Regions from separate parts of the Bradyrhizobium sp. HKCCYLS3077 genome, predicted to be linked through region 2. Evidence: predicted binding sites of a transcription regulator. Region 2 holds the regulator's gene; each other region holds the start of a gene.
The links. The regulator LexA, encoded in region 2, represses DNA repair genes until DNA is damaged. The targets are predictions, from matches to a motif close to TGTTCNNNNTGTGTTCNG.
Positions count from the first base shown of each region.

Region 1 (7,963 bases), 110 kb from region 2:
ACCGCACCAAGCTCACCGCCTTCGGCCTGTTCACCGGCCAGATCGGCTACTCCTTCGGTGACGCCCTGCTCTACGCCAAGGGCGGCGCGGCCGTGACCGACACCAAGTACGAGATCTTTTCCGGCGTGGTCAACACGGTGCTGGCCACCACGACCGTGCACAAATGGGGCGCCTCCGTCGGCGCCGGCGTCGAATACGCCTTTGCGCCGAACTGGTCGGTCGGCTTCGAATACGACCACCTCTTCATGGGCACCACGAACGTTCCGTTCCGCGGCGCGGTCTTCACCCAGAACGATAACATCAAGCAGGATGTGGACCTGTTCACGGCGCGCTTGAACTATCGCTTCGGCGGGCCAGTCGTCGCGAAGTATTGATCGGCCGTTACTCAGTTGTGTTTTGAGAAAGGCCGGCGCTCAGCCGGCCTTTTTTGTTGCCCGCACGCCACCTCCGCAGCCCTGTCACACAGGGAACCAAGCCATTGTGTGACAAAGGCTTTCGGGAACCCACCCGTAAAAACGCGGTTTCGTCCCGAGTGTGGCTTCAGGGTGACGGCAATCCGCTCGGAACCGGGCTATAGGACCCCCGTCAACTTGAACGGGTGAGTCTGTTTCGTGCGTAAGACTATCGGTGCGACGCGGACTTCAAGGACTAAACTGGAGACAACAATGAAGAAGATCCTGCTCGCGACCGTGGCCATGGCCGCCCTGGCCGCTCCCGCTGCCGCCGCCGATCTCGCTGCGCGCCCGACCTACACCAAGGCCCCGGTGCTGGCGCCGGTTCCGACCTGGACCGGTTTCTACATCGGTGCAATGGGCGGCTACGCCACCGTTGAAGACAACGGCCCGGATGGCGGCCTCGCTGGCGGCACGATCGGCTACAATTGGCAGCAGGGCGCCGTCGTGTTCGGCCTCGAGGCCGATGCCGCTTGGTCGAGCATCAAGGCGACCGGCGTGATCCCGGGCTTCCTGGGCACGTTCGAAACCAAGATCCAGGATACCGGTAGCGTTCGCGGCCGCATCGGCTACGCTTTCGGCCCGACCCTGCTGTACGCCACCGGCGGTTTCGCTTGGGCTGAAAACAAGCTGAGCAACACCTTCCTGGGTGCCACGGTGTCCGACAGCAAGTTCCACACCGGCTGGACCGTCGGCGCCGGCGCCGAGTGGATGTTCGCGCCGCAGTGGTCGCTGAAGGGCGAATACCTCTACAAGAGCCTGAGCAGCGAGAACTACTTCGCCAACAACATCCCCTCGGGCACGCTCAACCTGCACACCGTGCAGGTCGGCGTGAACTACCACTTCTAAGAACGACGCCTTCGGGCCAACGCACACAGCCTCCGCTCGCAAGGGCGGAGGCTTTTTCTTTGGCCGGAAGTCGCGAGCGGAACCGTCCGCTCCTGCCAGTCGCTGCCATTCGCCAAGCGCATTGTTGATGATTCGCCTGCGGCACTGGAAATCCGCCCTCGTTCTTCCTACGTTCCGACGATACCTTTTCCCCTCTGGCGTCCGATTGCCGGCTTCCGGCGTAACGCGCCTGCAACGATGGCGCAGCCTTGCGCCGTGGGACGATCGTCATGGATGAAGTGCTCAAGGCCAAGCAGCGCGCGCAAGCCAACTCGTCGAGCCTGCGGGCGATCACCATCCGCGGCGCCCGCGAGCACAATCTGAAAAACATCGACGTCGAGATCCCGCGCGACAAGCTCGTGGTGTTCACCGGCCTCTCCGGTTCCGGCAAGTCCTCGCTCGCCTTCGATACGATCTATGCCGAGGGCCAGCGCCGCTACGTCGAATCGCTGTCGGCCTACGCGCGCCAGTTCCTGGAGATGATGCAGAAGCCGGATGTCGACCAGATCGACGGCCTGTCGCCGGCGATCTCGATCGAGCAGAAGACGACGTCGAAGAATCCGCGCTCGACCGTCGGCACCGTCACCGAGATCTACGACTACATGCGCCTGCTCTGGGCGCGCGTCGGCGTGCCCTACTCGCCCGCGACAGGCCTGCCGATCGAGAGCCAGACGGTGTCGCAGATGGTCGACCGCGTGCTGGCGCTGCCCGAGGGCACGCGCCTGTATCTGCTGGCGCCGGTCGTGCGCGGACGCAAGGGCGAGTACAAGAAGGAGCTCGCCGAATACCTCAAGAAGGGTTTTCAGCGCGTCAAGATCGACGGCACCTTCCACGAGCTCGCCGAGGCGCCTGTTCTCGACAAGAAATTCCCGCACGACATCGACGTCGTCGTCGACCGCATCGTCGTGCGCCCCGACATCGGCCAGCGCCTCGCCGAAAGTTTCGAGACCGCACTGAAGCTCGCCGAGGGCTTGGCCGTCGTCGAATTCGCCGACGCCCCCGCCTCCGCTGCGCCGGCGGAGGAGAAGGAAAAGAAGAAGACGGCAAAAATTCACGACAAGAGCGGGCCCGAGCGCATCCTGTTTTCGGAGAAGTTTGCCTGCCCGGTCTCCGGCTTCACCATCCCCGAGATCGAGCCGCGGCTGTTCTCGTTCAACAATCCCTATGGCGCCTGCCCGGAATGCGGCGGCCTGGGCGTCGAGCAGCATGTCGATGCCGACCTCGTCATTCCCGACAAGGATGTGACCCTGCGCAAGGGCGCGATCGCGCCCTGGGCCAAGTCGTCCTCGCCCTATTATTTGCAGACGCTGACCGCGCTCGGCAAGTTCTACAAGTTCACGCTCGACACCAAGTGGAAGGACCTGCCGAAGAAGACGCAGAACGCGCTGCTGCACGGCTCCGGCGATGACGAGATCAAGTTCACCTATGAGGACGGCGTCCGCTCTTACGACACCAAGAAGCCGTTCGAAGGTGTCATCACCAACATCGAGCGCCGCTTCCGCGAGACCGAGAGCGAATGGGCGCGCGAGGAGCTCGGCAAATATTTCAACGACGTGCCCTGCGCCGGCTGCAAGGGGTTCCGGCTGAAGCCCGAGGCGCTGTGCGTCAAGGTCGGCGGCAAGCATATCGGCGAGATCTCCAACCTCAGCGTCAAGGCCGCAGGCGAATGGTTCGCCGAGGTGCCGGCCCAGCTCAACGCGCAGCAGACCGAGATCGCCACGCGCATCCTCAAGGAGATCCGCGACCGCCTGACCTTCCTGCTCGATGTCGGCCTGAACTATTTGACCCTCGCCCGCTCCTCCGGCACCCTCTCCGGCGGCGAGAGCCAGCGTATCCGCCTGGCCTCGCAGATCGGCTCGGGCCTGACGGGCGTGCTCTACGTGCTCGACGAGCCCTCGATCGGCCTGCACCAACGCGACAATTCCCGGCTGCTCGACACCCTGAAGCGGCTGCGCGACCTCGGCAACACCGTGATCGTCGTCGAGCATGACGAAGACGCGATTCGTCTCGCCGACTACGTGCTCGACATCGGCCCCGGCGCCGGCACCCATGGCGGCCACATCGTCGCCGAGGGCACGCCCGCCGAGATCATGCGCAACCCGAAGTCGCTGACCGGCAAGTATCTCACCGGCGAGCTAGAGGTCGAGGTGCCCGAGCGGCGGCCGCCGAACCATCGCCGCACCATCAAGGTCGTCAACGCGCGCGGCAACAATCTCAAGAACGTCTCGGCCGAGATTCCGCTCGGCCTGTTCACGGCCATCACCGGCGTGTCCGGCGGCGGCAAGTCGACCTTGCTGATCGACACGCTGTACAAGGCGATCGCGCGCAAGCTCAACGGCGCCAATGAGGCGGCCGCGCCGCACGACCGCATCGAGGGCCTGGAGCACATCGACAAGATCATCGACATCGACCAGTCGCCGATCGGCCGCACGCCGCGCTCCAACCCCGCGACCTACACCGGCGCGTTCACCCCGATCCGCGAATGGTTCGCGGGCCTGCCGGAGGCGAAGGCGCGCGGCTACGAGCCCGGCCGCTTCTCCTTCAACGTCAAGGGCGGCCGCTGCGAGGCCTGCCAGGGCGACGGCGTCATCAAGATCGAGATGCACTTCCTGCCCGACGTCTACGTCACCTGCGACGTCTGCAAGGGCAAGCGCTACAACCGCGAGACGCTCGACGTCCTGTTCAAGGGCAAGTCGATCGCCGACGTGCTCGACATGACCGTCGAGGAGGCCGCCGAGTTCTTCAAGGCGGTGCCGCGCGTGCGCGACACCTTCGAGACCCTGCGCCGCGTCGGCCTCGACTACATCCATGTCGGACAGCAGGCCACCACGCTCTCGGGCGGCGAGGCCCAGCGCGTCAAGCTCGCCAAGGAGCTGTCGAAGCGCGCCACCGGCCGCACGCTCTACATCTTGGATGAGCCAACGACGGGCCTGCACTTCCACGACGTCAAGAAGCTCCTGGAGGTGCTGCACGAGCTGGTGGCGCAGGGCAACACGGTCGTCGTCATCGAGCACAATCTCGAGGTCATCAAGACCGCCGACTGGGTGATCGACTTGGGCCCCGAAGGCGGCGACGGCGGCGGCGAGATCGTCGCCTGGGGCCCGCCGGAAGACATCGTGAAAGCGCCGCGCAGCTACACGGGACAATTCCTGAAACCGGTGCTGGAGAAGTCGGCCAAGCCGAAGAAGCGCGGGCGTGGCGCGGCGAGCGAGGCGGCGGAGTAATTATTGTTTGATCGTCCTCGCGAGCGAAGCGACGCGATCCAGAGCCAAAGGCGGGACTCTGGATTGCTTCGTCGCTGCGCTCCTCGCGATGACGGCTGAGTCGGCGGTGCCGTCCACCAAGAAGAAGCCCGCCGCTCAATTAAGAGCAGCGGGCTTGGTCGTCCTATCTCTCACTCAGAACTCAACTCACCAGCGGTAATACCCGCTCCGCGTGCCGTTGTTGTTGCCGCCCGGGCCGACGTCGCCCTGGGTCGAGCTCGGGGTCGGGTGGTTGGTACCGTTGTAGCCGGCGCCCCAGCCCGGGCCGTAATACGGGCCCGGCGCGACGGCGACGTAGCCTTCCTCGTAGACCGGGGCCGGTGCCCAGGCGTAGGAGTCGCGATAGGCGTAGTTGCTGGTGACCTGGCCGCCATAGCCATAGCCGCCGGGGCCGTACTCGCCGGCCGAGGCCGCCGCGGTGCCGGCAATGACCGTGACAGCGGTCAACGCCGCCAAACCAAACATGCGCGTCATGAACTTGCTCCTTCGTTCCTAATTATCGCGGAGCAAACAACGTAAGTACCTCATGGGTTCCGCGCGAGGCCGCGACAATTGCTGCGACACAGCGCATCGTTCACGTTGACGCGATCGGGTGATCCGGGCTGAGACAAGCTCTGCCTGCACAGAGGCGGACGCGACAAGCCCGCCGCTCGTGTCCGAGCGACGGGCTTTCACCTCACGCGTACTCACTCACGCGCACTAACTCACGCGATGGCGATTACCACTGGCGATAGACGCCGGTCAGCGTGCCGTTGTTGTTGCCGGACGGACCGACGTCGCCCTGGGTCGAGCCGGGGGTCGGATGGTTGGTGCCGTTGTAGCCGCGGCCCCAGGCCGCCGGACCCGGCGCGTAGACCGGCGCAGCCGCGGCGCCATAGACCGGCTCGGAATCGTAGCTCTGCGCCGGTGGCACGAAGGCCATAGAATCATTGTATCGGGCATAGCCCTGTGCCGATGCGGCGGCGGTGCCGATAACGAGGGTGGCAGCGGCCAGCGCGGCCATCTTGATCGTGCGTTGCATGTGAATCTCCTTGCTTGCGTGCGAGGTAAACGGCCGCGGTGCGGCAGACGTTCCCGCAGCGCACGCTCACAAAAGCCGTGAGGCAATCGTGATCGGACACGCGACGATCGCCTCTTGCAGATCCGAAGATTCGGGTCTGCAAGAGTCACGTCGCATGCCGGAGAATGCAGCGTCGCGCCGGTGCGATCACGCCGCCACGGCGACCGCGCGCGGACGCGCGATGCCCGTCGTGGTCGTACCGGGGAGATTCGGCCCGGCCTTGCCGACAACGTGCTTGAAGTAGACGTTCTGCATCGAGTGCATCAGCCCTGCTTCATCGGTCCACGCTGCCGCGGACTGCAGCGGCTCGGCCCAGACGTCCGGATTGCTCGGCGCGATCTGGGTGTAGCCGAGCTTGGCCACGACGGCCTCCACCGCCAGGACGGCGAGATAGATGCTGAAATCGGTGTGCTCCAGGCTTGGGTACGGCGCCGGATAGGTGTTCTGCAGCGTCTGAAGATTGGCCCAGCCCATCGGCACGGCGTCGTTGCTGTTGACCGCCGCATAATAGGTGAATTGCTGGGCGAAGCGCGTGGCGAACGCCGCGTTCCACATCGTCGGCGCAGCGAATGTGTGCGGCCACAGCTTGAACGAGACCGGCCCGGCCTTGGGCAGTTGATCCTGCAGCCACGCGGTGGCCGCGACGGCGAGCGCGCCGCCGAGACTGTGGCCCGTCACCGTCAGGTCGAGCGGGCCGGACTTCGCAAGGCCGCGCAGATAGTCCAGCAGCGAGATGTCGGTGACCGGATCGGTCAAGCCGATCGCCAGAGCCAGCGCGCCGTTCAGCCCCGACGAGATCTGCGCCTGCGCGGCACCGGCCGCGAGCGGCTGTTGCGGATACAGGAACGGCACCGTGAAGAACGCCTCGAGATCGGCGCCGATGTTCTCGAAGGTGCCGGAGACGGAGCCATCGACATCGGTGCCGCGGAAGGCGAGCCCATAGCTGCCGTCATTCCCCTTCGCGACATAGGCGAGCACGCCGTCATTCACGGCCGGGCCCCAGCACAGCGACCACGGGCCATTGGCCGGTCCGGACGGAATGGCCTGCAGATATTGCGCGAAATCGTTGGCCTGCACCGTCGCCAGCGCGTCGTCGATATAGGCGTAGTAGGACAGGTACGCGGCTGCGTTTTTGTTGAAGGGCATCTGAAATCTCTCTGATTTGAAATAAGGGAGCGACGAGACTGAAAACAAGTTTGCGACAAGGGGCGTGAGCCCCTCGGCGCACGCTCATCATACGCCAACAACCAGCGCAGACTCATCACAACACGTTCAACTCCAGGTTATCGACGATGCTCCCGGCAGCTCATGCCACAGGCACCTGCGGCGTGGACGCGCATGCTGGCGCGCAACGGCCCTCATCGGGTACCTTCGACCGCGATCGTCCTCAGCACGGCAGTGTCTCACCCGCGATGCCCTACGCTCTCGTCATCTTCGATCTCGACGGCACGCTTGCCGACAGCTTTCCGTGGTTTCGGCTGCACGTGAACACCGTCGCGAGGCGCTACGGCTTTCGCGAGGTCAGGGACGAGGACATCGACGGCCTCCGCCACGCCTCGACCCGCGAGATCCTCGACTTCCTCGAAGTGCCCGGCTGGAAGCTGCCGTTCATCGCGCGGCACGTGCGCCAGTTGAAGACCAAGCACGCCGCCAGCATCCCGCTGTTTGCGGGCGTGGACATCATGCTCGACCGGCTGGCCGCCAACGGCACGCGCCTCGCGCTGGTCTCCTCCGACAGCGAGGCCAATGCGCGCCAGAAGCTCGGCGCGCGTGCGCGGCTGTTCGCCGATTTCGACTGCTCTGCCTCGGTGTTCGGCAAGGCGCGCAAATTCCGCCGCGTCGTGAAGCGCGCGCGCGTCGCTCCCCAGGCGGCGATCGCGATCGGCGACGAGACGCGCGACATCGAAGCCGCCCACGCCGCCGGCATCGCCTGCGGCGCGGTGACCTGGGGCTATGCCGCGGAGAAGGCGCTGCGCGATCGCAGCCCGGACTACGTGTTCACGCGGATGGAGGAGATCGCGGAGCGGCTGGTGGTGTCGCCTGCGACGCCGAACGGCTGAGCGCCAGACTATCGGCTTGGCTCGCAATGACGGACATCGGTTGGAAGACCACAAGCCTACCGCCGCAGGAATGCGCCGAAGGCGCGCGGGCCGTTGCCGACCTTGATCTCGCCGGTCACCTTCAGCGTTGCGACATCGATGACGCTGAGGATGTTGCTTTCCCAATTGGCGACGATGATGCGGCGGCCGTCGGCGGTGGCTTCGATGCCTTCGGGATAGTCGCCGACAGTGATCCGCTTG
Region 1 covers NZ_JBNPTH010000004.1:162,967-170,929, reverse strand. The annotation lists gene ACQR0Z_RS17020 (outer membrane protein) at 1-374, shown strand, start outside; gene ACQR0Z_RS17015 (outer membrane protein) at 666-1,301, shown strand; gene uvrA (excinuclease ABC subunit UvrA) at 1,571-4,564, shown strand; gene ACQR0Z_RS17005 (hypothetical protein) at 4,751-5,077, opposite strand; gene ACQR0Z_RS17000 (hypothetical protein) at 5,322-5,624, opposite strand; gene ACQR0Z_RS16995 (lipase family protein) at 5,811-6,809, opposite strand; gene ACQR0Z_RS16990 (HAD hydrolase-like protein) at 7,076-7,723, shown strand; gene ACQR0Z_RS16985 (cytochrome D1 domain-containing protein) at 7,780-7,963, opposite strand, start outside.
Region 1: a site for LexA is predicted at 1,461-1,478, ahead of uvrA (excinuclease ABC subunit UvrA). Genes of this name have one in related genera too.

Region 2 (7,963 bases):
GACAACCTGTTCTATGCCTCGGATTATTTCGAGCGGCTTTACGAGTGGGCCGAAGGCCTGATCAAGGCCGGCCTCGCTTATGTCGACGACCAGACCCAGGAGGAGATCCGGCTGGCGCGCGGAACACTGACCGAGCCCGGCAAGAACAGCCCGTTCCGCGACCGCACCGTCGAGGAGAATCTTGACCTGTTCCGGCGCATGAAGGCGGGTGAATTCCCCAACGGCGCGCGCGTGCTGCGCGCCAAGATCGACATGGCCGCCGGCAACATCAATCTGCGCGACCCCGTGCTGTACCGGATCCTGCACGCCCACCACCCGCGCACCGGCGACACCTGGAAGATCTATCCGAGCTACGACTACGCCCACGGCCAGTCGGACGCGATCGAAGGCGTGACGCATTCGATCTGCACGCTCGAATTCGAGGATCACCGGCCGCTCTACGAATGGCTGCTCGACAAGCTGCCGGTGCCGTCGCATCCGCGGCAGTACGAGTTCGCGCGCCTCAACCTCACCTACACGCTGCTGTCCAAGCGCGTGCTGACGCGGCTGGTGCAGGACGGCCATGTCTCCGGCTGGAACGATCCGCGTATGCCGACCATCGCCGGATTGAAGCGACGCGGCGTGCCGCCGGCGGCGGTGCGCGAATTCACCAAGCGCATCGGCATCGCCAAGGCCAACAGCATCGTCGATGTCGGCATGCTCGAATTCTGCATCCGCGAGGAGCTCAACCGCACGGCGCAGCGCCGCATGGCGGTGCTGCGTCCCTTGAAGGTGGTGATCGAGAACTATCCGGAAGGCCAGGTCGAGGAGCTCGAGGCGATCAACCATCCGGACGACCCCTCGGCCGGCACGCGCAGAATCGCGTTCGGCCGCGAGCTCTATATCGAGCAGGACGACTTCATGGAGAACCCGCCGAAGAAGTTCTTCCGCCTGTCGCCGGGCAACGAGGTGCGGCTGCGCTACGCCTATTTCATCAAGTGCCGCGAGGTCATCAAGAACGACGCCGGCGAGATCGTCGAGCTGCGCTGTACCTATGATCCCGCGACCAAGGGCGGCAACGCGCCCGACGGACGCAAGGTCAAGGCGACGATGCACTGGCTGCCGGCCGCGCAGTCGCGTGTCGCGGAGATTCGCATCTACAACCAGCTGTTCGCCAATCCGAGCCCGAACGCGGCGGACTTCACCGCTGACCTCAATCCGAACTCGCTGGAGGTCTTGACCGACGCGCGCATCGAGCCGGCGATCGCCGAAAGCAATTCGGCCGAGCCGATGCAGTTCGAGCGCCAGGGCTACTTCGTGCGCGACCCCGACTCGACGCCCGACAGGCTGGTGTTCAACCGCACCATCGGCCTGCGCGACACCTTCGCGAAGGAGGTCGCGAAGGGCTGAGGCGCGCGCGGCTCAGCCGATCGCATCCTGGCCGGCATCGGTCAGCGCCGGCACGCCGTCGCTGACTTCGACGAGACCGCGCTCGGTGAGCAGCGACAGGTCCTCGTCGCTGACGGGAGAAAGGGTGAGCCGGTTGGCCTTGATGTCGCGCAGGGTCCAGCGCAGGTGGATCGCCTTGTCGAGTTCGAGGTCGGCGAAGGGGTCGTCGATCGCGTGGTCGTCCATTGCCGTATAACTCCGGGGACGGACGAAAGTTCCAGTGCATCGCGGAATGCATCGACCGATATTCCCGTTCCGTTCTGCTAGGCGCGCTCGCACAGCTTCCGGTAGCCTGACGCCAGTCCGGTAGCGGGTGGTGTGGGCATGGCGGGGCCGGTGCGGCCGCCAGGAGGGCGGCGCGGGTTCGCGGGCGTGATGGCCGATGTCTGGCCGCCGCGCGGCGCGCTCGCCGGCGGCTGGTCCGCCATCGGCGCCGGCGCATGGCCGTCGCTTGCCGGCAAGCTCGGGAGCTGGGCCCGGGACGAGGCCGGCGCAGGGCGGCTGTTGCCCTGGGTGCCCGTCGCGTTCGGCGCCGGCATCGCGCTGTATTTTTCCGCCGACCACGAGCCCGTGCTGTGGATCACCGCCGTCACGGCGGTGCTGCTCTGCGTCGCGGCCGGGCTGATGCGCCGGCATCGGCTGTTTCCGGCGGCCGTAATGATCGCAGCGGCGGCGGCAGGGTTTGCCGTCGCGACCGCCAAGACCGCCCGCGTCGCCCATCCCGTGCTGGCCCGGCCGCTGTACTCGGTCGCGCTCACGGGCTTCGTCGAAGCGCGCGATATCCGCGAGCGCAGCGACCGCATCGTGCTGCGGGTGACGTCGATGGAGAGCCCGCGCAGCAGCGTCACGCTCGCGCGCGTGCGGCTCGCGGTGCGCAAGGGCACGGCGCCGGAGGTCGGCAGCTTCGTGCAGCTCAAGGCACGGCTGCTGCCGCCGCTCGCGCCGGTGCGTCCCGGCAGCTACGATTTTGCGCGCGACATGTTCTTCCAGGGCATCGGCGCCTCCGGCTTCGTGATGGGTGCGATCACCGTGCAGCCCCCGGCGCAGGAGCGCGGATTGGCGTTGCGCTATGCCGCGACCATGCAGGGCCTGCGCGATGCGATCGATGCGCGCATCCGTGCGCGGCTGAATGGCGACGAGCGCGCCATCGCCACCGCGCTGCTGACCGGGCGGCGCGACGCCATCACGCCCGACGTCAACGACGCGATGTTCATCTCCGGCCTCGGCCACGTGCTGTCGATCTCGGGCTATCACATGGCGGTTGTTGCCGGCGTCGTGTTCTTCGCGATGCGCGCGCTGCTCGCGTTGATCCCGGGCCTCACCATCAGCCATCCGATCAAGAAATGGGCGGCAGCCGCGGCGCTGCTTGCGGCCGCGTTCTATCTGCTGCTGTCCGGCGCCGAGGTCGCGACGCAAAGATCGTTCTTCATGACGGCGGTGGTGCTGATCGCCGTGATGGTCGACCGCCGCGCCGTCACCTTCCGCACGCTCGCGGTGGCCGCGATGGTCGTGCTGATCGCGGCTCCCGAAGCGCTGGTGCATCCGAGCTTCCAGATGTCGTTTGCGGCGACGCTCGGCCTCGTCGCGCTGGTGCAGTTCGGGCTGCCGAAACTGTTTGCCACGCCGGACAGTTCGACGACGCAGCGCATCGCTTTGTGGGGCGGTCGCGAACTGTCCATGCTGCTGCTGGCCTCGCTGATCGCGGGGCTTGCGACCACGCCCTATGCGGCGTTTCATTTCCACCGCGTCACGCCCTACGGCGTGCTGGCCAATCTTGCGGCCATGCCGGTGGTCTCGGTGCTGGTGATGCCGGCCGGCCTGCTAGGCCTGCTGGCGGCGCCGTTCGGCCTCGACGGCGTCTGCTGGACGGTGATGGGCTGGGGCATCGACTGGATGATCGCGGTGACCCGATGGGTCGCCGCATTACCCGGCGCCGTCGGGCGCATCCAGGCGTTCGGCATCGGGCCGCTGATCGCAGCCAGCCTGGGACTCGTGCTGATCGGCCTCTTGCGCACGCCGCTGCGCTGGTCGGGCGCGGTGCTGCTGGCGGCGGCCGCGGCCTGGGCCGTCGTGACGCCGCAGCCGGACATTCTCGTCTCCGGCGATGGGCGTGCCGTGGCCGTCCGCGGCCGCGATGGACGCCTGCATGTGATGCGCAGCGGCAAGGACGTGTTCGTCACCAAGGAATGGCTCGCGGCCGACGCCGACGCGCGGCTGCCTGCCGAGTCGTCGCTCAGTGACGGCGTGTCCTGTGACGAACAAGGATGCGTGGTCGCCATGGCCGACGGCCGCATCGTCGCGCTGACCTTGCGCGCGGACGCCCTCGCCGACGATTGCGCCCGCGCTGCGCTGGTGGTGACGGCGCGCTCCGCCCCAAAATCCTGCCAGGCCGCTGTGATCGACCGTCCGCGGCTGCAGCAGCAGGGCGCCTTGATGCTCGTGCAGAGCGGCAAGGGGTTCGCCGTTACGCCGGCGCGCGCCGACGGCACCGGCCGGCCGTGGTGGCCGGCGCCGGCCGAGGCCAGCGAGTTCGAGGCGACACTGACGCCGCGCGCGTCACCGTCGCGCGCGCAGGACGCGACGCCGCCGGAGATGGAGCAGGGTGGTGAGGATTAGGCTGGCGCCCACGCCACCGCTGCAGCGTCCCAATCCCTGCCCTGGAGGCGAGCACCAGGACACAGCCAGAGCATGAAGTCGATCGAGCCCATCATGCTCTCATTGACGATTGGGACAAAGTTTCGCCGGCTGCTCTGCGCGACAGTCGTCGACTGCCTATGATGACGCTGGCAAGGCACCGCGACATCGGTCTCACCCTCCCCTGGAGGGGGAGGGTCGATCGCGCGCGAAGCGGGCGAGCGGGGTGGGATGAAGCCGCGGGCGCCGGTGCAAGTGGAGAGATCACCCCACCCGGCTCATACGCGCTTTGCGCCTATGAGCCGACCCTCCCCCTCCAGGGGAGGGTGAACGAGCGCGGGGCCGCCAGATGCGATTCTGTAGAAGCACATCATGGCCAGTGCGGTCGTTAGGATGGGCGATTCCACGATTCACAGACGCCAACGGCACCGCAATCGTCAGAGCTGGCTGAGAGCCGTCCGACGGTTGCAGTGTCGCGTGCGATCCGGAACGACGAATGCGGATGCGATCCGCTCGTCGCGTGACCTAGGTGATGCCTACCGGTCAGGTGATGCTGATGCGGCGGATCGGCGTCGGCTGCTGTGCCGGCACGTCTTCCGCGATGTCACGACGCTCGCCGGGCTGCTTGCTGACCGGCAATTGCAGCACGGTGACGCGCTGGCCTTCGCAGAGCTGAGTCACCAGCACGTGGCGTCCATCCGCGAACTCGATCGCGTCGTGATGGCGGTCGGGAATGTGCTTCTCGATGGTGTTGAACTTGGCGACGCGCTCGCGGATCGTGCGGGTCCACAGCCAGCGGCTGTCGTAGCGGACGTCCTCGGCAAAGGCGAGCTCGGTGCCGGGCAGCATGCAGACCGCGACGGTCGGCTCGCTTTCCAAGGCGAAGCCGCGGGTCGCGGTGCCGCGGAACGTCGTCGAGATCAGCGTCTCGCCGACTTTGGCGGGACGGGAGGCAACGGCATGGAGGCTGTAGTCACACATCGGATCGCTCCTCGTTCAGAGATAGCTGACCCACGCTCCCCCCGGACAGGCGCAGGCCTCTATCAGAGTGGACATCGGGAGCGATGTTAGCGCGCGCTTCGCGGCAATTCTGCGCTGATCTGCAGTGCGCGCGGGCGCTGCCGATCACAAGCGTTTGAGTGTGCCGCGCTGCACATCATGATGTGCATTCTCAACTGACTCATAAATAGGCGGCCGCGAGTCCGGGCGGCTCACACCGCCGATCTGCTGGGCAGATCCGGCGGCCTCGCAGACGCCGGGACTCAGTACTTCCGGTACAGCCCGACCAGCTTGCCCTGGATCTTCACCCGGTTGGGCGGCAGGATGCGCACCTCATACGCCGTGTTGGCCGGCTCCAGGGCGATCGACGCGCCGCGGCGGCGGAAGCGCTTCAAAGTCGCTTCCTCGTCGTCGATCAGCGCCACGACGATGTCGCCGGTGTCAGCGGACTCGTTGCGCTGGATCAGCGCCATGTCGCCGTCGAGGATGCCGGCGTCGACCATCGAATCGCCGCGGACTTCGAGCGCGTAGTGCTCGCCATTGCCGAGCATGTCGGCCGGCACGCTGATGGTGTGGCTGCGCGTCTGCAGCGCCTCGATCGGCGTACCCGCGGCAATCCGGCCCATCACCGGCACCGCGACGGGACGCTCGCCATCGTCGAGCGCCGGCGTCGAGGTGCGCACCTTGCCGAGATTGCCCTCGATCACCGACGGCGTGAATCCGCCGCGCCGGTTGTTGGCGGCCTGCGAGAGCTCGGGCAGCTTGATCACCTCGATCGCGCGGGCGCGATTGGGCAGCCGGCGGATGAAGCCGCGCTCTTCGAGAGCTGTAATCAGCCGATGGATGCCGGACTTGGAGCGCAGGTCGAGCGCATCCTTCATCTCGTCGAAGGACGGCGGCACGCCGGCTTCCTTGAGCCGTTCGTTGATGAACCGCAGAAGTTCGTACTGTTTGCGCGTCAGCATCTCGACCTGGTCCCCGGTTGGTTGTCGTCCGAAGTTCTCAAGAGCTCTTGCGTCCCAGAGCCCAACTGGACGACCGTCATTCACGTCACCCGCAACATACTAAAAACAAATCATGAACGGACACTATCTGTTCGATGTGTGTTCTGCAATCCTAAAAATATGATGAATGGACCGAGCTTTACCGGAGGAAGCCCACCCACCGACGCCTCACCTGGGCAGGCGCAGGATCTCGCAAGGGCTGCCTGCGGGAGCCTTCGGCGCGAAGGCCGGACGGATCACCAGCGCCTGCGAAAGCGCGAGATTCCCGAGCAGAGACGAATCCTGCTGGTTCACCGGCGTGGCGATCAGCGTGCCGTCGGGGCGCTCTTCCAACTGCGCGCGCAGATAGTCCTCGCGTGAGTCGTTCGGCCCGAGTTCGCGGCCGAGCAGGGCGGTCTCGCGCGGCGGCGCGACCTCCTCGCGCCCGAGCAGGGCACGAATCAGCGGCACCAGGAACAGGATGGCGCAGACATAGGACGACACCGGGTTGCCCGGCAGGCCGATCACCCTCATGCCGCCGAGCCGGCCGTGCATCATCGGCTTGCCCGGCCGCATCGCGATCTTCCAGAACGCCATCTCGACGCCCTCGGCCTCCAGGGCCTGCTTGACCAGATCATGGTCGCCGACCGAGGCGCCGCCGGTGGTGATCAGGATGTCGGCTCCAGACTCGCGCGCCCGGCGGATACCGGCCACGGTGGCCTCCATCGTGTCGACGGCGATGCCGAGATCGATCGGCTCGGCACCCTCGCTACGCACCAGCGCCCGCAGCGCATAGCCGTTGGAATAGACGATCTGGCCGGGACCGGGCTCTGAGCCCGGCATCACCAGTTCGTCGCCGGTCGCGAGCAGCGCCACCTTCGGCCGCCGCCGCACCGGCAGCGCCGGATGATTCATGCTGGCCGCCAGCGACAGGTCGCGGTCGCTGAGCCGGCGTCCGGCCTTCAGCAGCACCATGCCCTGATGGAAGTCGACACCCGCGGGGCGGATGTGCCGGCCCTTGATGGCCGCCTCGTTGAGGACCACATGGCCGCCCTCCGCGGTCGTATCCTCCTGGATGACGACCGCATCGGCGCCCTCCGGCACGACGCCGCCGGTGAAGATGCGCGCCGCCTCGCCAGCGCCGACCACGCGATCGAACGGCCGCCCGGCCGCGACCTCGCCGATCACCTTGAGCTTGGCGCCAGGCCTGTCGGCATCGGCCGCCCGCAGCGCGTAGCCGTCCATCGCCGACATCGCCTCCGGTGGCTGCGTCCGCAGTGCCGCCAGGTCGCGCGCCAGGATGCGGTGGAATGCCTCGTCCAGCCCGACCATCTCCTCAGGCAGCGGCTCGGCGCCGGCAAGCACCGCGGACAACGCATCGGACACCGGCATCAAGGCCATCAGAGTTCCTTTGGAAGGAGGCGGACGAGTCGAGGGAGTCGCGTTCTAACCGAACGCGCAGGGCGGGGCCAAGGGGCCATTCCGACCGGTGCCTTGGGGAGCAGCCTCGCGCGGGGCGCTCTCACAATGTGGCGAGAAACCTCGTGATCAGTCCGGTGACCTCCGCGGGCTGTTCGAGGCTCGGCAGATGCGCAACACCGGTGATCCCGTGACCGGCCGCGTTCGGCGTCGTCGCAGCAAGCAATCGGCTTCGCTCCTGGATATGAGGAAAGTCGAGGTCGCCCCAGATCACGAGCGCCGGCGCGGTGATCTCGCCGAGGCGCGGGAAGGCAGGTGTCACGTCGAGACTTGCGCCCACCGGCGCTGCGCGCAGCGCGGCGGCGTTCTTCTGCAGAAACATGTCGCGCAACTCGCCCGATACGCGCCCATTAGGTGCGAGCGGACCGTCGAGCCAGAGATGCGCCTTGAGCATGCTGACGCGGTCCCAATCGCGTGCCGCCTCTGCTGCGGCGACATCG
Region 2 covers NZ_JBNPTH010000004.1:49,571-57,533, forward strand. The annotation lists gene ACQR0Z_RS16435 (glutamine--tRNA ligase/YqeY domain fusion protein) at 1-1,389, shown strand, start outside; gene ACQR0Z_RS16440 (hypothetical protein) at 1,402-1,614, opposite strand; gene ACQR0Z_RS16445 (ComEC/Rec2 family competence protein) at 1,753-4,044, shown strand; gene ACQR0Z_RS16450 (hypothetical protein) at 4,606-5,043, opposite strand; gene lexA (transcriptional repressor LexA) at 5,325-6,026, opposite strand; gene ACQR0Z_RS16460 (molybdopterin molybdotransferase MoeA) at 6,234-7,445, opposite strand; gene ACQR0Z_RS16465 (alpha/beta fold hydrolase) at 7,567-7,963, opposite strand, start outside.

Region 3 (7,963 bases), 120 kb from region 2:
GCGGATTCGCGCGGGCTCGCCGGGCGCAGCGCGATGTTCTCGGGGGGGAGATGGAAATCGAACAGGTCGGTGCGCATCGTCGTTCTGGGACGACCATCGGCCCTTATCCTGAGGAGCGTGCGTAGCACGCGTCTCGAAGGATAAGGCCCGACTGTTGGCCTCATGGTTCGAGACGCGTGCTGCGCACGCTCCTCACCATGAGGGTCGAGCGCCGCGAGCGACGCTGCACAGAGGAGCATGAACACGCCGTGAGGCGTGTTCATGAACAGGGTCGTTCGTTACGCCGCGTCGGCGGCCATGTACGCCTTCACGATCTTGTCCGGATTCTGCACCGGCTCGCCGCGCTTGATCTTGTCGACGTTCTCCATGCCCTCGGTGACCTTGCCCCAGACGGTGTACTGCTTGTCGAGGAAGCGGGCGTCGTCGAAGCAGATGAAGAACTGGCTGTCGCCGGAATCCGGGCTGGCGGCGCGGGCCATCGAGGCGGTGCCGCGGACATGCGGCTCGGCGTTGAACTCGGCCTTCAGCTTCTTGCCCGAGCCGCCCGTGCCGGTGCCCTGCGGACAGCCGGTCTGCGCCATGAAGCCGTCGATCACGCGGTGGAACACGATGCCGTCATAGAAGCCCTCGCGGACGAGCTCCTTGATGCGCGCGACATGGCCGGGCGCGAGGTCGGGACGCATCTCGATGGTGACGGGGCCCTGGGTGGTTTCGAGGATCAAGGTATTTTCGGTCGCAGCCATTCTGGTCTCTCAGGTTCTGGTTGAATTAATGAGGGGGCAGGACAACGGACAGTCCGGTCCGGGGGTCTGAAATGTCGCGGCGCCTTCTCTTGTGCGGCCGCCACCCCTCCTGACGGCAATCCGAGCACAACGAGGCCCGGGCGATGCGGGTCCAGAATAGACCCAACCCGCTTAAAGCTGAAGCCGCCCCGGCTGTCGACCCGGTGGACGGCGCGTGGCAAAGGGTTCCTTAAGCGGCGGGAACCCGGCCGTGAGCGCCGGGTGCCCTGCTCCGCCCGCGTCTCGAGGGCGGTTACTTGATATCCGAGGCGACCTGGACCTTGACCATCTTGTCCGGATCGGTCACGGCGCCGCCCGCCGAGCCCGGAGGCGCCTTCTTGAGCTTGTCGACCACGTCCATGCCCTGCACGACCTCGCCGATCACCGTGTACTGGCCGTTCAGGAAGGACGCATCGCCGAAGCAGATGAAGAACTGCGAGTTGGCGGAATCGACGCTGTCGCCGCGGCGGGCCATGCCGACGGTGCCGCGCTTGAACGGCGTCTGCGAAAACTCCTGCTTCAGGTTCGGATATTTCGAGCCGCCAGTGCCGTCGAATTTCTGGCCGTCGCCGGTCTGCGCCATGAAGCCTTCCATCACCCGGTGGAACGGCACGTTGTTGTAGTAGCCCTCGCGCGCCAAGGTCTTCAGCCGCTCGGCGTGCTGCGGCGCCAGGTCGGTGCGCAGCTTGATGACGATGCGGCCCTTGGTGGTGTCGATGACCAGCGCATTCTGCTTGTCGAGACCGGCGGGCAGCGATTGCGCCAGCGCCGGCAGCGCGAACACGAGAGCGAAGACGAAAGCGATAGCTCGGATCATGGAAACTCCGAAAGGATGAGAGGGGAACGCGAAAGTCGACGACCCGACGTACGCGGGCGCCGGCCGACGGATCGTCAGACGAACTTGGCTTTCAGGGGAGCCACCACCGACGGCGGCACGAAGTGCGAGATCTCGCCGCCCATCGCGGCGATCTGACGGACGAGGCTGGCGTTGATCGGGCGAACCGATACCGAGGCCGGCACGAACACCGTCTGGATCGACGGTGCCATGGTCTGGTTCATGCCAGCCAATTGCATCTCATAATCGAAATCTTTGACGTCGCGCAGGCCGCGGATCATCAGGATCGCGCCGGCCTTCTGCGCCGCCGTGATCGTCAGATTGTCGTAGGTCGAGGCCTCGAACGCACAGCCCGCGGCGGCGGCGACCGGCCCGAACACCTCGTGCGCCATGGCCAGCCGCTCTTCGGTGGAGAACAGCGGCTTCTTGCCGTGGTGCACGCCGACCGCGACGATCAGCTTGTCACAGAGATGGACGGCCTGCCGGACCACGTCGAGATGGCCGTTGGTGACGGGATCGAACGAGCCTGGATAGAGCGCAATGCGTTGCATGCGTCCGTCCTATACCGGCCGGAACAGCCGGGCAAGCTGCGCGGGCCGCCGGCTGGCGCAGCTGTGATGGCCGCGGCCGCGTCTCGCACGGGCCGGACGGAACTGCAGCCGCTGACCGCGATTGTTTCGTCGGAACTTGGGCCGCGAAACACAGCCGCGGCGCCATGAAATCATTTCGGCCGGCGCGCGAAAGCATCCCGAAACCCGGAATGGTTATCAAATCCTTAACGAACGACGGGCCGCGAACGGCCCGACATCGAGACCAGGACAGGGGACCGTCATGATCAAAGCGCTTTCTGCGATTGCAGCGGCCGGCTCCGTGGCTGCCGCCCTCACCCTCCTGCCGGGCTTTGCCCCGCAGGTCGAAGCGAGCGTGCCGCGTCCGCTGGCCAAGGCTGACCGTCTGGATATCCGCCCCATCGGCCGCGACTGCTCGCAGCAGGCCTGGCCGAATTTCGAGGCCGCCTGCCTGCGCACCGCCGGCACCAAGACCGCGATCCGCGAGGCCCGCGTCGTCGGCGTCGAGCGGGCGCAGTGAAGCGAATAGCGAATAGCGAATAGCGAATAGTTTGGGACTATGATTCGTCCCCTACTCGCTACGCCCTGTTCGCCACTCGCACCTCATTCGCCATTCGCCGGTTCAGCCGCCCCGTTGCCGTTCTCCGTCTCCTCGCCGATGTGCTCGACCGAGACGACGTGCTCATCGTCAGCCGTGTTGAACACGATGACGCCCTGGGTGGAGCGTCCGGCGATGCGGATGCCGTCGACCGGGCAGCGGATGAGCTGGCCCTTGTCGGTGACCAGCATGATCTGGTCGCTGTCCTCGACCGGGAACGATGCGACCAGCTTGCCGTTGCGGTTGTTGACGGACATCGCGACGATGCCTTTGCCGCCGCGACCGGTCGTCCGGTACTCGTAGGATGAAGTGCGCTTGCCATAGCCATTGACCGACACGGTGAGCACCACCTGCTCCTGTGCCGACATCTCGACATAGCGCTCCTGCGACAGCTGGATCGCACCCGCGGCCGCCTCCTCGCTTTCGGTCTCGACCGGCTCCTCGGTCGTCGCGTCGCCCGACATCGCCCGGCGCATCTTCAAATAGGCCGTGCGCTCGTCCGAGGTGGTCTCGACATGGCGCAGGATGCACAGCGAGATCACCTTGTCGCCCTCGGCGAGCGCGATGCCGCGCACGCCCATCGAGGTGCGGCCCGTGAAGACGCGCACATCGGTGACGGGGAAGCGGATGCACTGGCCGCCGGCGGCGGTCAGCAGCACGTCGTCGCGCTCGGTGCAGATCTGGACGTTGACGATCTCCTCGCCCTCATCGAGCTTCATCGCGATGATGCCGGAGCGGCGCACGTCGACGAAATCCGACAGCTTATTGCGGCGGACATTGCCGCCGGTCGTGGCGAACATCACGTCGAGATTGGCCCAGGAGGACTCATCCTCCGGCAGCGGCATGATCGTGGTGATGCGCTCGCCCTGCTCGAGCGGCAGGATGTTGATCAGCGCCTTGCCGCGGCCGTTGGGGGCTGCGATCGGCAGCCGCCAGACCTTCTCCTTGTAGACCTGGCCGCGCGACGAGAAGAACAGCACCGGCGTATGCGTGGAGGCCACGAACAGCCGGCTGACGAAATCCTCCTCGCGGGTCTGCATGCCCGTGCGGCCCTTGCCGCCGCGGCGCTGCGCACGATAGGCCGACAGCGGTACGCGCTTGGTGTAGCCGGCGTGCGACACGGTCACGACCATGTCCTCGCGCTGGATCAGGTCCTCGTCCTCCATCTCGCCTTCCTGCTCGGCGATGACGGTGCGGCGCGGGGTGGCAAACTCGGCCTTGATCGCCGACAGCTCGGTCTTGACGATGTCCTGGACGCGGGCGCGCGAGCGCAGGATGTCCAGATAGTCGGCGATCTCCAGCGCGAGCTTGTCGAGCTCGTCGGAGATCTCCTCGCGGCCGAGCGCGGTGAGGCGCTGCAGGCGCAGATCGAGAATGGCCTTGGCCTGCTCGAGCGACAGCCGCGCGGTGCCGTCCGGATTGATGCGGTGGCGCGGATCGTCGATCAGGGTGATCATTGCCGCCACGTCCTGCGCCGGCCAGTCGCGCGACATCAGGGTTTCGCGCGCGGTGTTCGGATCGGGCGAGGTGCGGATAACGCGGATGATCTCGTCGATATTGGCGACCGCGATGGCGAGGCCGACCAGGATGTGGGCGCGATCGCGCGCCTTGTTGAGCAGGAACTTGGTCCGCCGCGTCACCACCTGTTCGCGGAACGCCACGAACACGCTCAGCAGATCCTTGAGGTTCATGGTCTGCGGCCGGCCGCCGTCCAGCGCCACCATGTTGGCGCCGAAATTGGTCTGCAGCGGCGTGAACTTGTAGAGCTGGTTCAGCACCACGTCCGGCACGGCGTCGCGCTTGAGCTCGACGACGACGCGGAAGCCGTCGCGGTCGGATTCGTCGCGCAGGTCCGAGATGCCCTCGATCTTCTTCTCGCGCACCAGCTCGGCGATGCGCTCGACCATCGAGGCCTTGTTGACCTGGTACGGGATTTCCGTGATCAGGATCGCCTCGCGATCCTTGCGGATGGTGTCGATCGTCACCTTGCCGCGCATCACGATCGAGCCGCGGCCGGTGTGATAGGCGGAGCGGATGCCGGCCCGGCCGAGAATGATGCCGCCGGTCGGGAAGTCCGGTCCGGGGATGATCTGGTTGAGCTCGTCGATCGACAGCGCCGGATTGTCGGTTAGCGCGATGCAGGCGTCGATGACCTCGCCGAGATTGTGCGGCGGGATGTTGGTCGCCATGCCCACGGCGATGCCGCCGGCGCCGTTGACGAGCAGGTTCGGAAACTTCGCCGGCAGCACCGACGGCTCTCGTTCCGAATTGTCGTAGTTCGGCTGGAAGTCGACGGTGTCCTTGTCGAGATCGTCGAGCAGCGACTGCGCGATCTTGGTCAGGCGCGATTCCGTGTAGCGCATCGCCGCCGGCATGTCGCCGTCGACCGAGCCGAAATTGCCCTGGCCGTCGATCAGCGGCACGCGCATCGAGAAGTCCTGCGCCATGCGCACCAGCGCGTCATAGACCGACTGGTCGCCGTGCGGATGGTATTTACCGATGACGTCGCCGACGGTGCGCGCCGACTTGCGGTACGGCTTGTTCCACTCGAAGCCGTTCTCGTACATGCCGTAGAGGATGCGCCGGTGCACGGGCTTCAGGCCGTCGCGCGCATCGGGCAGCGCCCGCGCCACGATCACGCTCATCGCGTAATCGAGGTAGGAGCGCTTCATCTCATCGAGGATGGAGACGGGACGAATGTCGGAAGGTCCGCCCGGCTCGCCGGGCTTCTCATCTTCTTTATCGGACAAAGGGGATACCGGTCGGTTTTGACACGCGAAAATCGCTTGGAATCATATAGCGCATCGCGTCGCGGCAGGCCACCCCTCCACGTTCCCGCGCGAAGGTTTTTATAGCCGCATTTCCAGCGACTTAACGAGATCTTACGTTGCGATCGACGGTGGCCGCGGGCGTCGCGCGCGGCCCGGCCGGAGCCGGGTTTCCCGCGCGCGTTTTCACCTCAGAACGGAATGTCGTCGTCCATGTCGCTGTTGCGGCTGGCGGCTGCCATCGGGCGGCGCGGCGCAGGCGCCGAGGACGGGCTGCTCATGCCGAAATCACCGCCGCCCGTGTCGTCGGCGAAGTTGCCCCCGCCTCCGCCGCCACGGCCACCGAGCATCGTCAAGGTCGAGTTGAAGCCCTGCAGCACCACCTCGGTCGAGTACTTCTCGACGCCGCTCTGGTCGGTCCATTTGCGGGTCTGCAGCGCGCCCTCGATGTACACCGTGGAGCCCTTCTTGAGATACTGCTCGGCGACCTTGCAGAGACCTTCGTTGAAGATCACCACGCGGTGCCACTCGGTCTTTTCCTTGCGCTCGCCGGTGTTCTTGTCGCGCCACGTTTCCGACGTCGCGATGCTCAGATTGGCGATCGGCCGCCCATCCTGCGTCCGCCGGATCTCGGGGTCCTTGCCCAGATTTCCGACCAGAATCACCTTGTTCACACTACCCGCCATCACACTCTCCCGCGGTTTTCAGATCACCGGGCCGGCTGTGGCCCACCGGCCTCTCGGCCCACGGTGGCTCACCCCTTCCTCTCGCGGCGGACCCTATACGGTTGCCGCGCCGGCCACCTGCCTTCTCGTCGCTTATCCACATATAGCAGGCCAGCGCCGATTGTTCCAGTTTTGTTCGCGCGACTGTGTATGCAACCATGCGTGGAGTTCCATGAAACCCGATGGAACCGGACGGCCGAGAAATGGAACCCTGAAAAGTTCCCGTGAATGGTCAAAAATTCTTTAACTTACATAAACTTAGATCGCCTCACTTCCTCCCCTCCTGTGGCTTTTGGGAGACGGTATTGGGGGTTGAATCGCGTATATTTTCGGATGGATTGAGGCCGCATCCGCGGTCGCACCCACTCACAGAATGTGCGCCTCCGGGGACCCTGTGGAGACGCCAAAGCGGGAGACTTGGGATGAACCTTGGGATGAAACGAATTTTTCTTGGAGCAGTCAGCTTGATGGTGTTGGGGTCGCTGACCCCCGCGAGCGCCGCTGATCTCGCCGCCCGCCCCTACACGAAGGCGCCGATGGCCGCGCCCGCGCCGCTCCCGACCTGGACCGGCTTCTATCTCGGTGTGCAGGGCGGCGGCGGCTGGGGCCGCAGCGACGAGACCTACTTCGGTGGACCGAACGTCGTCGGCTTCACCCCGACGCAGCGTTACGACTTCAACGGCGGCTTCGTCGGCGGCGTGGTCGGCTACAATTGGCAGGTCGACAACATCGTGTTCGGCCTCGAAGGCGACTACCACTGGGCCGACATCAACGGCCGTTCGGCCGAGATCAACGCCGGCTTCGGCGATTCCTACTTCACGCACCTGCGCGGCTTCGGCGACATCAAGGGCCGTCTCGGCTGGGCTGCAGGCCCCGCTTTGCTCTTCGTCAGCGGCGGTGCCTCGGTCGGAGACTTCCAGCATCGCTACGACCGTGGCCTGCTCGGACCGGCGTTCGGCGGCTCCGTCAACGATTGGCGTTGGGGTTGGACCGTCGGCGCTGGCGCCGAGTACATGTTCGCGGCGAACTGGTCGGCCAAGGTCGAGTACAATTACATCGACTTCGGCCGCAGCACGCTGCAGTACAACAACCCGCCGGTCGCCGCCAACCGCTCGGAGTGGAACGACACCATCCACACCGTCAAGGCTGGCATCTCCTATCACTTCGGCGGCCCGGCCCTGTCGCGCTACTGATCGCAACCTGAACTTGAATTTGTCGAAAGGCCGGCCTCGCGCCGGCCTTTTTTTGTGTGCTGGTCCCGACACTTGCTAGCCGGCTGTGTCGTTTGGGTGACGGCTTTTTCCGGTCAGAGGGGCTATCAAGGCGTCGCGGGTGGGCGTTGGTGAGAGCGTGCGTGCGGGCGTCGGACTAGGTTTGGGGAATGCGATGAGAAGTCTGTTGCTGGGGGCGACAACTTCGCTGGCGCTGGGGCTTGCGCCGGCCATCGCTGCCGACTTGCCCGCGCGCACCTTCACCAAGGCGCCTGCGATGATCGCTGCGATCTATGATTGGAGCGGCTTCTACGTCGGCCTCAATGCCGGCGGCGGCTTCGCCCGCACCTGCTGGACCAACAACGTCACCTTCGGCGGCGTGGCCGCCACCAACGCGGAGGGTTGCCACGACGCGACCGGAGCATTGGCCGGTGGCCAGATCGGCTATCGCTGGCAGGCAGGCGGCTGGGTGTTC
Region 3 covers NZ_JBNPTH010000004.1:172,992-180,954, reverse strand. The annotation lists gene queA (tRNA preQ1(34) S-adenosylmethionine ribosyltransferase-isomerase QueA) at 1-77, opposite strand, end outside; gene ACQR0Z_RS17065 (peptidylprolyl isomerase) at 279-743, opposite strand; gene ACQR0Z_RS17060 (peptidylprolyl isomerase) at 1,036-1,599, opposite strand; gene coaD (pantetheine-phosphate adenylyltransferase) at 1,674-2,168, opposite strand; gene ACQR0Z_RS17050 (hypothetical protein) at 2,449-2,706, shown strand; gene gyrA (DNA gyrase subunit A) at 2,790-5,534, opposite strand; gene ACQR0Z_RS17040 (single-stranded DNA-binding protein) at 5,744-6,238, opposite strand; gene ACQR0Z_RS17035 (outer membrane protein) at 6,712-7,470, shown strand; gene ACQR0Z_RS17030 (outer membrane protein) at 7,664-7,963, shown strand, end outside.
Region 3: a site for LexA is predicted at 6,400-6,417, ahead of ACQR0Z_RS17040 (single-stranded DNA-binding protein). Genes of this name have one in related genera too.

Region 4 (7,963 bases), on a different contig from region 2:
AAGGCGATCTATGAGGAGGAGAAGCTCGACCTCGATCCCCTGCCCTACATCGTCATCATCGTCGACGAAATGGCCGACCTGATGATGGTCGCCGGCAAGGACATCGAAGGCACCGTGCAGCGCCTCGCCCAGATGGCGCGCGCCGCCGGCCTGCACGTGATCCTGGCGACGCAGCGTCCGTCGGTCGACGTCATCACCGGCACCATCAAGGCCAACTTCCCGACCCGCATCTCCTTCCAGGTGACGTCGAAGATCGACAGCCGCACCATCCTCGGCGAGATGGGCGCCGAGCAGCTGCTCGGCCAGGGCGACATGCTCTACATGGCCGGCGGCGGCCGCATCAGCCGCGTCCACGGCCCGTTCTGTTCCGACGAGGAGGTCGAGAAGGTGGTGCGCCATCTCAAGGCCCAGGGCTCGCCGGAATATCTCGAGGCGGTCACCGCCGAGGAGCCGAGCGAGGAGGACGGCGCCGTGTTCGACGCCACCGGCATGGGTGGCGGCGGCGGCGGCGACGACCTGTTCGCGCAGGCCGTGGCCGTGGTGAAGCGCGACCGCAAGGCCTCGACCAGCTACATTCAACGCCGGCTGCAGATCGGCTATAACAAGGCCGCTTCACTGATGGAGCGGATGGAACAGGAAGGCATCGTCGGCCAGGCCAACCACGCCGGCAAGCGCGAGATCCTGGTGCCCGAGGAAGAAGGCGGGTTCTGAGCCCTGCCCGTCTCGGTCCCAGATCTGCCGTTTCCGTGTCGTAACTTCACGCAATTACGATCACGCTGACCGACCGAACCACGATAGAAACGCGGAAACATCAGGACGCCGTTTTGAAAAGCCCCTTGTTGAACAGCACGTTTTCATCTCCAGCGGCCTGCCGCGGCCGCCGCTTGTCGACCTGGATGGTGGCGGGCGCCATCACCGTCCTCACAGCGACCGGCCATGCGGCCGCCCAGGGCACGCCGGCGCCCAAAGCGGGGCAGAAGAGCGGCGGCCCGGTCAGCGCCTCCGAGCCGCAGCGCGGCGGTCCCGTGGCCACCCAGACCACGCCGCCCAACCCGATCATTCCCGATCCCCGGCGCAACGTGCCGGCCAGCATCTTCACCTCGTTCGACGCCAACCAGAAGGCGCAGGCCGCCAAGGTCAGCGCCTATCTGTCGTCGCTGCAGACCTTGGTCGGAAACTTCGTTCAGGTCGGCCCGGACGGCAGCAAGACCAAGGGCGATTTCTACATCCAGAAGCCCGGCAAGGTGCGCTTCGAATATGAGCCGCCGACGCCGATCGACATCGTCGCCGACGGCTCGTCGCTGGTGGTGCGCGACCGCAAGCTGGCGACCCAGGACGTCTACCCGCTGTCGCAGACGCCGCTGCGCTATCTGCTGTCCGATCGGATCGACCTGCTCAAGGACACCAACGTCATCGCGGTGTCCTCGGACGATCTCTATGTGACGATCACGATCGAGGAGAAGCAGGCGCTGATCGGCACCAGCCGGCTGATGCTGATGCTCGGCGCCAAGGACGGCCAGCTCAAGCAGTGGACCGTGACCGATCCGCAAGGCTACGACACGACCATCGCCGTCTACAACCTCGACACGACGAAGAAGCTCGATCCGGCGATGTTCAAGATCGACTTCACCAACTACAGCACGCCGCCGGGCTGACGCCGGGCGGCGCACCGCTCAGCGCGACTCGAGGCCGCGGACCTTCCACTGCGCCTCGGACAGCGCGAGCTTCTCAAAGCGCTTGCGCGCCTCCTCGACGTCGTCGGCGGCAAGCGCGTCGCAGCCGGGACGCGCGCGCAGGATCATCGCGGTCGTCGCCCAGCCCAGCCGCGCCGCCTTGCAGGCCAGCAGCAGATCCATCAGGCGATCATCCTGCAGCAGCGATTCGATCGTCTCGATCGAGACCACGCAGAGCAGCGCGAGCGCCGCGATCACGGCGGGAAAATCGCCGGTGACGCAGAAGCGATTGACGGCGGAGTCGCCGAGCTTGCCGCTGCGATTGAGCGCGGCGACCTCGGCCTTGACCTGCTCATAGTCCCACATCGCCCGCATCGCGGCGCCCGACGACCGGGTCGGCGCGGCCTGCAGCGTGGCGCGGGTCGCCGGCGGCGCGGCCTTGATGAAGCGGGTGCGGGCGGCCTCGCTGGCGGCGGCGACGAAAGCGCGCGACAGCTTGGCCGGGAGATCGGTGCGCAGCGCCAGCTTCTCGGCCAGGTCCTCATCGCGCTCGGCGATCTTGAACAGGCTGCGATAGCCGTCCTCGGAGAGTTTCGCGGTGAGGTTCTGCGCCAGCGCCATGCGCACGGCCGGGAAGCCGCGGGCGATCAGCTGCGTCGTGAGACTGTCGCCGATGCCCCTGCGGCTGGCGATCGCGGCCAGATGCGCCGGGCTACCGGCCCGGATGAACTCCGCGAGATCGCGTTCGGTCAGCACGGCCGCCTTGGCCAGCATCGGACCTGCGACCCGCAATTCGGGATGCACCGCGAGCAGACGGACGGTGGCGTAGGGCGCACGCTCGACACCGGCGAGCGCCATGCTCAATTCGGCTACCAGATCGGTCGCGACCTGCGGCATCAGCCGGGCGAACATCTGGTCATAGAGATCGAGCTGCTCGTCCGACGCCGGACGCGGGCCGGCGAGGAACAGGCTGGTGGTCCGGCGCAGCATGTCGGTGGCGAGTTCGGACACCGTCCTCGCCTCACCGGCGGGCGTTTTGACGGATGGAGCTGCCGCAGGCGCTGGGGGCATTGCAATTCTCTCATGGTCGGCGCCGGCCGGCTGTGAGGCGGCGCGCATCGCTCATCAATTTGCGGAAGAATGCGAAGGCCGGACTAAAGGGGCGTTAAGCCAACCACGGGGAACTACGGAAGCGTCAGGCCGTCGTTAACGGATTTCACCCGGCCCGGGCCAATGTTCTCGTCTTGTTCTTGCGAACGCCCTCCGCTTCCGCTAGCCTCTGCATCGGGAGGGGCACCATGGTCCAGCGCGTTTCCACCGTCGCCTTCGAGGGGATCGAGGCCCGCGCGGTCGACGTGCAGGTCCAGGTCGCGCCGGGACTGCCGGCGTTCGCGATCGTTGGCCTCCCGGACAAGGCAGTGTCGGAGGCGCGCGAACGAGTCCGTTCGGCGCTGATCGCCTCTGGCCTCGCGCTGCCGGCGCGGCGGATCACCGTCAACCTGGCGCCCGCCGATGTGCCGAAGGAAGGCAGCCATTACGACCTGCCGATCGCGCTCGGCCTGATGGCGGCGATTGGCGCGATTCCGCCGGATGCGCTGAGCGGCTTCACCGTACTTGGCGAGCTTGGCCTCGACGGCTCGCTCGCGCCCGTCGCCGGCGTGCTGCCGGCCGCGATCGGCGCCAATGCGCGTGAGGAGGGGCTGATCTGTCCGGCCGCCTGCGGCGCCGAGGCGGCGTGGGCCAGTCCCGACCTTCAGATCATCGCGGCGACGTCGCTGATCCAGATCGCCAATCACTTCAAGGGCACGCAGGTGCTGTCGCGCCCGCAACCGAAAATCCAGGAGGCGCCCGCGAGCCTGCTCGACCTGCGCGACATCAAGGGCCAGGAGAGCGGCAAGCGGGCGCTGGAGATCGCAGCCGCCGGCGGCCATCATTTATTGATGATCGGAAGTCCAGGTGCCGGCAAGTCGATGCTGGCGGCGCGGCTGCCTTCGATCCTGCCGCCGCTGTCGCCGGCCGAGCTGCTGGAGGTCTCGATGATCGCCTCGGTCGCCGGCGAGATCGAGGGCGGCGCGCTGACCAATCGGCGTCCGTTCCGCAGCCCGCACCATTCGGCGAGCATGGCGGCACTGACCGGCGGCGGCCTGCGCGCGCGGCCGGGCGAGATCTCGCTGGCGCATCAGGGCGTGCTGTTCCTCGACGAGCTGCCGGAGTTCGACCCGCGCGTCTTGGATTCACTGCGCCAGCCGCTTGAGAACGGCGAGGTCTCGATCTCGCGCGCCAACCACCGCGTCACCTACCCTGCCCGCTTCATGCTGGTCGCCGCGATGAACCCCTGTCGCTGCGGCAATGCTTTCGAGCCCGGCTATGCCTGCAAGCGCGGCCGCATCGACCGCTGCACCGCCGACTACCAGACCCGCATCTCCGGCCCGCTGATGGACCGCATCGACCTGCGCATCGAGGTGCCCGCCGTCACCGCCGCCGACCTGATCCTGCCGCCGTCCAAGGAAGGCTCCGCCGAGGTCGCGGCCCGCGTCGCCGCCGCGCGCGACCTGCAACGCGCCCGCTACGCCAAGGCCGGCCTGCCGCACATCCGGACCAACGCCGAAGCGCCGGCCGCCGTGCTCGACGACATCGCCAAGCTCGATGCACCTGGCCAGAAGCTGCTGCGCGAGGCCGCCGAGACGATGCGGCTGTCGGCGCGCGGCTATCACCGCGTGCTGCGCGTGGCGCGTACGCTGGCCGATCTCGACCATGCCGAGACGATCGGCCGGCTGCATCTGGCGGAGGCCCTTTCCTATCGCGCCCTGGCCGAGGACAATCGGCACGCGGCGTAACCGCGACGCCCTCCATCAACCCTCTGGTAACGACTTCTCTTTACGCTCCGACAACCATAAGGCCCGCGTTTCCGCCCCTAGGCCTGTTGCGTCGGTGCGTGTCATGTTGCGTTTCAAGGTCATCGTGTCGGCCGTGCCGCTGATCGCGGCCGCTGTCTTTGCCAAGATTGAGTTGGCGCCCTCCGCCCAGCCCTGCATTGCCATCGGCGCCGACAGCGTCCTGCTCGGCTCGGGCCCGTTCCACGCCGATCTCCATGTCGACTTCACCGACGATCCCGCACGCGCGACGGTGCGCGTGGCGCTGGCCGACAGTCCGGAGACGGCCGATTTCGTGGTCGTGGATGATGCGCCTGGCCGGGAGGATCAGGGCTGCGGCATGAGCGCCGCCACCCAGGTCGTCGCGATCGCCGCCGATCCGCATCCGGACGCGACGCTGATCTATCTCGCCCGTGACGATGCGGCGGATGGCCGCGCCGACTATCGCATCTATGTGCGCTCCAGCCGCACCAGCGCGCGCGAAGCGGCGGCGCTGATCGTCGCGGCACGCAGTCACTCGCCTTCCCCGGTCAATCCGGTGCTGTGACCCGGACTAACGTCCGGTTCACCATCTCTGCACGGGCGTTGCACGTGTGGAGCAGCCTTCAAAGTCTCGGCAAGACCGACGTCGCATGGTGCGGGTCGGCAACGACATTGGAATCGAGATCGTCGGGGACGAGCGATGGGACGGATGTTTCATATCAGGCTGCAGCTGCGCCGCTTCATGCGCCGTCACCGCACCATCTTCGCGATCCTGCGGTCGCTGATGATCTTCTCCGCCGGGTTCGGCGGCGCCTATGGCTTCATCAAGGCCAGCATCTCCGAGAATTCCGGCTATAACCCGCACACCTTCGCGATCGGCGCGAGCTTCCTGTTCGCGCTCGCCTGCGTCGGCCTTGCAACGCTCAGCATGCGGCTGCGCTTTGTGAAGAAGAAGCTGCACAAGATCGCGCTTCACAACGAGGTGCTGGCCGACCGGAATTGGGAGTTACAGGAAGCCGAGCAGCGGGCGCGGAACCTGTTCGAGCAGCAGGGCGATCTCATCGTCATGCGCGAGCAGGACGGCAGGATCGTATTCGTCAACGACGCGTTCTGCCAGATGGCCGGTCTCGACCGCGAGAACCTGGTCGGCAGCCGCTTCGCCTTCGGGCTGATCGAGCAGGGCGACAGCGCGCTCGAGCCCAGCGGCACGCGCGTGCATGACCAGCGCATCGACAGCGCGATCGGGCCGCGCTGGATCGCATGGCGCGAGGCGCTGGTGCGCTCCGATGCCGGCCACCCTGCCCTGCTGCAATGTGTCGGCCGCGACGTCACCGACCGCACCGAGACCGAGCGCGCGCTGGCCGATGCGCGCGACCAGGCCAACGCCGCCAACCGCGCCAAGTCGCGCTTCCTGGCGATGGCCAGCCACGAGATCCGCACGCCGCTGAACGGCATCCTCGGCATGAGCGGGCTGCTGTTGGAGACGCAGCTGACGCCGGAGCAGACGACCTACGCCAGGGCGGTGCGCACGTCAGGCGAAGCGCTGATGTCGCTGATCAATGAGCTGCTCGACTATTCCAAGATCGAGGCCGGCAAGCTGGCGCTGGAGGCGCAGCCGTTCTCGCTGGCCGCGCTGATCGAGGAGATCACCGAGCTTCTGGCGCCGCGGGCGCAGGCCAAGCAGCTTGAGATCGCGGCCTATATGGATGAACGGCTGCCGACTTTCGTGACGGGCGACGCCGCGCGGCTGCGCCAGGTGCTGCTCAATCTGGCCGGCAACGCCATCAAGTTCACCTCCAAAGGCGGCGTCGCCATCATCGCCGAGCCTGGCATCTGGCCGAACGAAATCAGCTTCCAGGTCCGCGACACCGGCATCGGCATCGCCGCCGATGCGCAGGAGCGCATCTTCCGCGAATTCGAGCAGGCCGACGACAGCGTCGCCCGCAGCTTCGGCGGCACCGGCCTGGGGCTGGCGATCTCCGACCGCATCGTCAAGCGGATGGGCGGCCGGATCAATCTGCAGAGCGAGCTCGGCGCCGGCTCGACCTTCGAGGTCTCCGTCCCGCTGCCGGCCGCGCTCGAGCGCGGCGAGCAGAACAGTTTTCGCGGACCCGATCTCACCGGACAGTCGATCATGCTGATCGCACCGCCCGGGCTGCAGGCCGAGCTGATCGAGCGACGACTGCAGAACTGGGGCGCGCAGACCTGTCTCGTCGCCGAGACCGAGGTGGCCGAAGCGCTGCTGCCGGAGCGCGCCTGGCATGCCGTGCTGGTGGACGACGCCATCGGCAGCGAGACGGCGCGCAGCCTCGGCATGGCCGCGCAGCGCCACACCACGCGTCTGATCGTGCTGGTCACGCCGGTGAGCCGCCACGAACTGGCGCCGACGGCGCCGTTTAATGGCTATCTGGTGAAGCCGCTACGCGCCGCCTCACTCGCCGCCCGCGTCGGCTTCGACGTCGATGGCGCGGCCGCGACGCTGATCGACGATCCCGTTCCGATGATCGCGCCGCCGATTGCCGCGCGCGCCGGCACCGGCTTGTCGATTCTCGTGGCCGAGGACAACGACATCAATGCGCTCTTGATGCGCTCGCTGCTGACCAAGCTCGGGCATCATGCCGATATCGCCGTGCACGGCGAGGCCGCGCTGGATTCCTGGCTCGCGGCACGCTCGGCCAGCACGCCCTACGATTTGATCCTGATGGACGTGCAGATGCCCCGCCTCGACGGCATCGCCGCGGCGAAGCGCATCCGCGCGCTCGAAGCCGCCGAGCCCGGCCGCCGCACGCCGATCCTGGCGCTCACGGCGAACACGCTGGTCGAGGACCGCTACGCCTGCTTCGAGGCCGGCATGGATGGATTTTTGGTCAAGCCGATCGATCGTGACAAGCTGGACGAGGCCCTCGCCAATCTGGCCGCTGCGCGACAGGTGGCCGCATAATGATGAGTTTGTAGTACGGGAGGTGTTTGCGCTCCCTCTCCCCGTTCTTCACGGGGAGAGGGTCGGGGTGAGGGGCAGCCACACGGGTGGTGATAATTCTCTGCCTCTCAGAGCCGCCCTGCTCGTCCGTCAGACCTGCAACTCGGCTGCGCATTTGCCGTACCCCCCGGATTGCTGCGCAATCCGACCTCTCCCCGCAAAAGGGCAGGGAGAGGTTGCACCGCGCTAGCCTGATTAGCGGGGCACTAAGTGAGCATCCGCAAGGCAAGCCATTCCGGGGCATTCGCGCGCAAAATCGCGCAGCCATTTTGAAGCAGCGCGAATGAGCCCGGAATCCATAGCCACAGTCCGCTATCTCTTAAGGGACAATAGCCACGAGCATCTCGGCCCATATGACCGATCGTGGTGATGGATTCCGGGCTCGCGCTTCGCGCGCCCCGGAATGACCGAGACTATTTGACAGCGGAAACTTTTCGAAATCTCGCTCGGCTCAG
Region 4 covers NZ_JBNPTH010000001.1:82,987-90,949, forward strand. The annotation lists gene ACQR0Z_RS00385 (DNA translocase FtsK) at 1-711, shown strand, start outside; gene ACQR0Z_RS00390 (outer membrane lipoprotein carrier protein LolA) at 897-1,655, shown strand; gene ACQR0Z_RS00395 (DUF2336 domain-containing protein) at 1,674-2,744, opposite strand; gene ACQR0Z_RS00400 (YifB family Mg chelatase-like AAA ATPase) at 2,972-4,510, shown strand; gene ACQR0Z_RS00405 (hypothetical protein) at 4,614-5,093, shown strand; gene ACQR0Z_RS00410 (ATP-binding protein) at 5,229-7,469, shown strand.
Region 4: a site for LexA is predicted at 2,908-2,925, ahead of ACQR0Z_RS00400 (YifB family Mg chelatase-like AAA ATPase). Genes of this name have one in related genera too.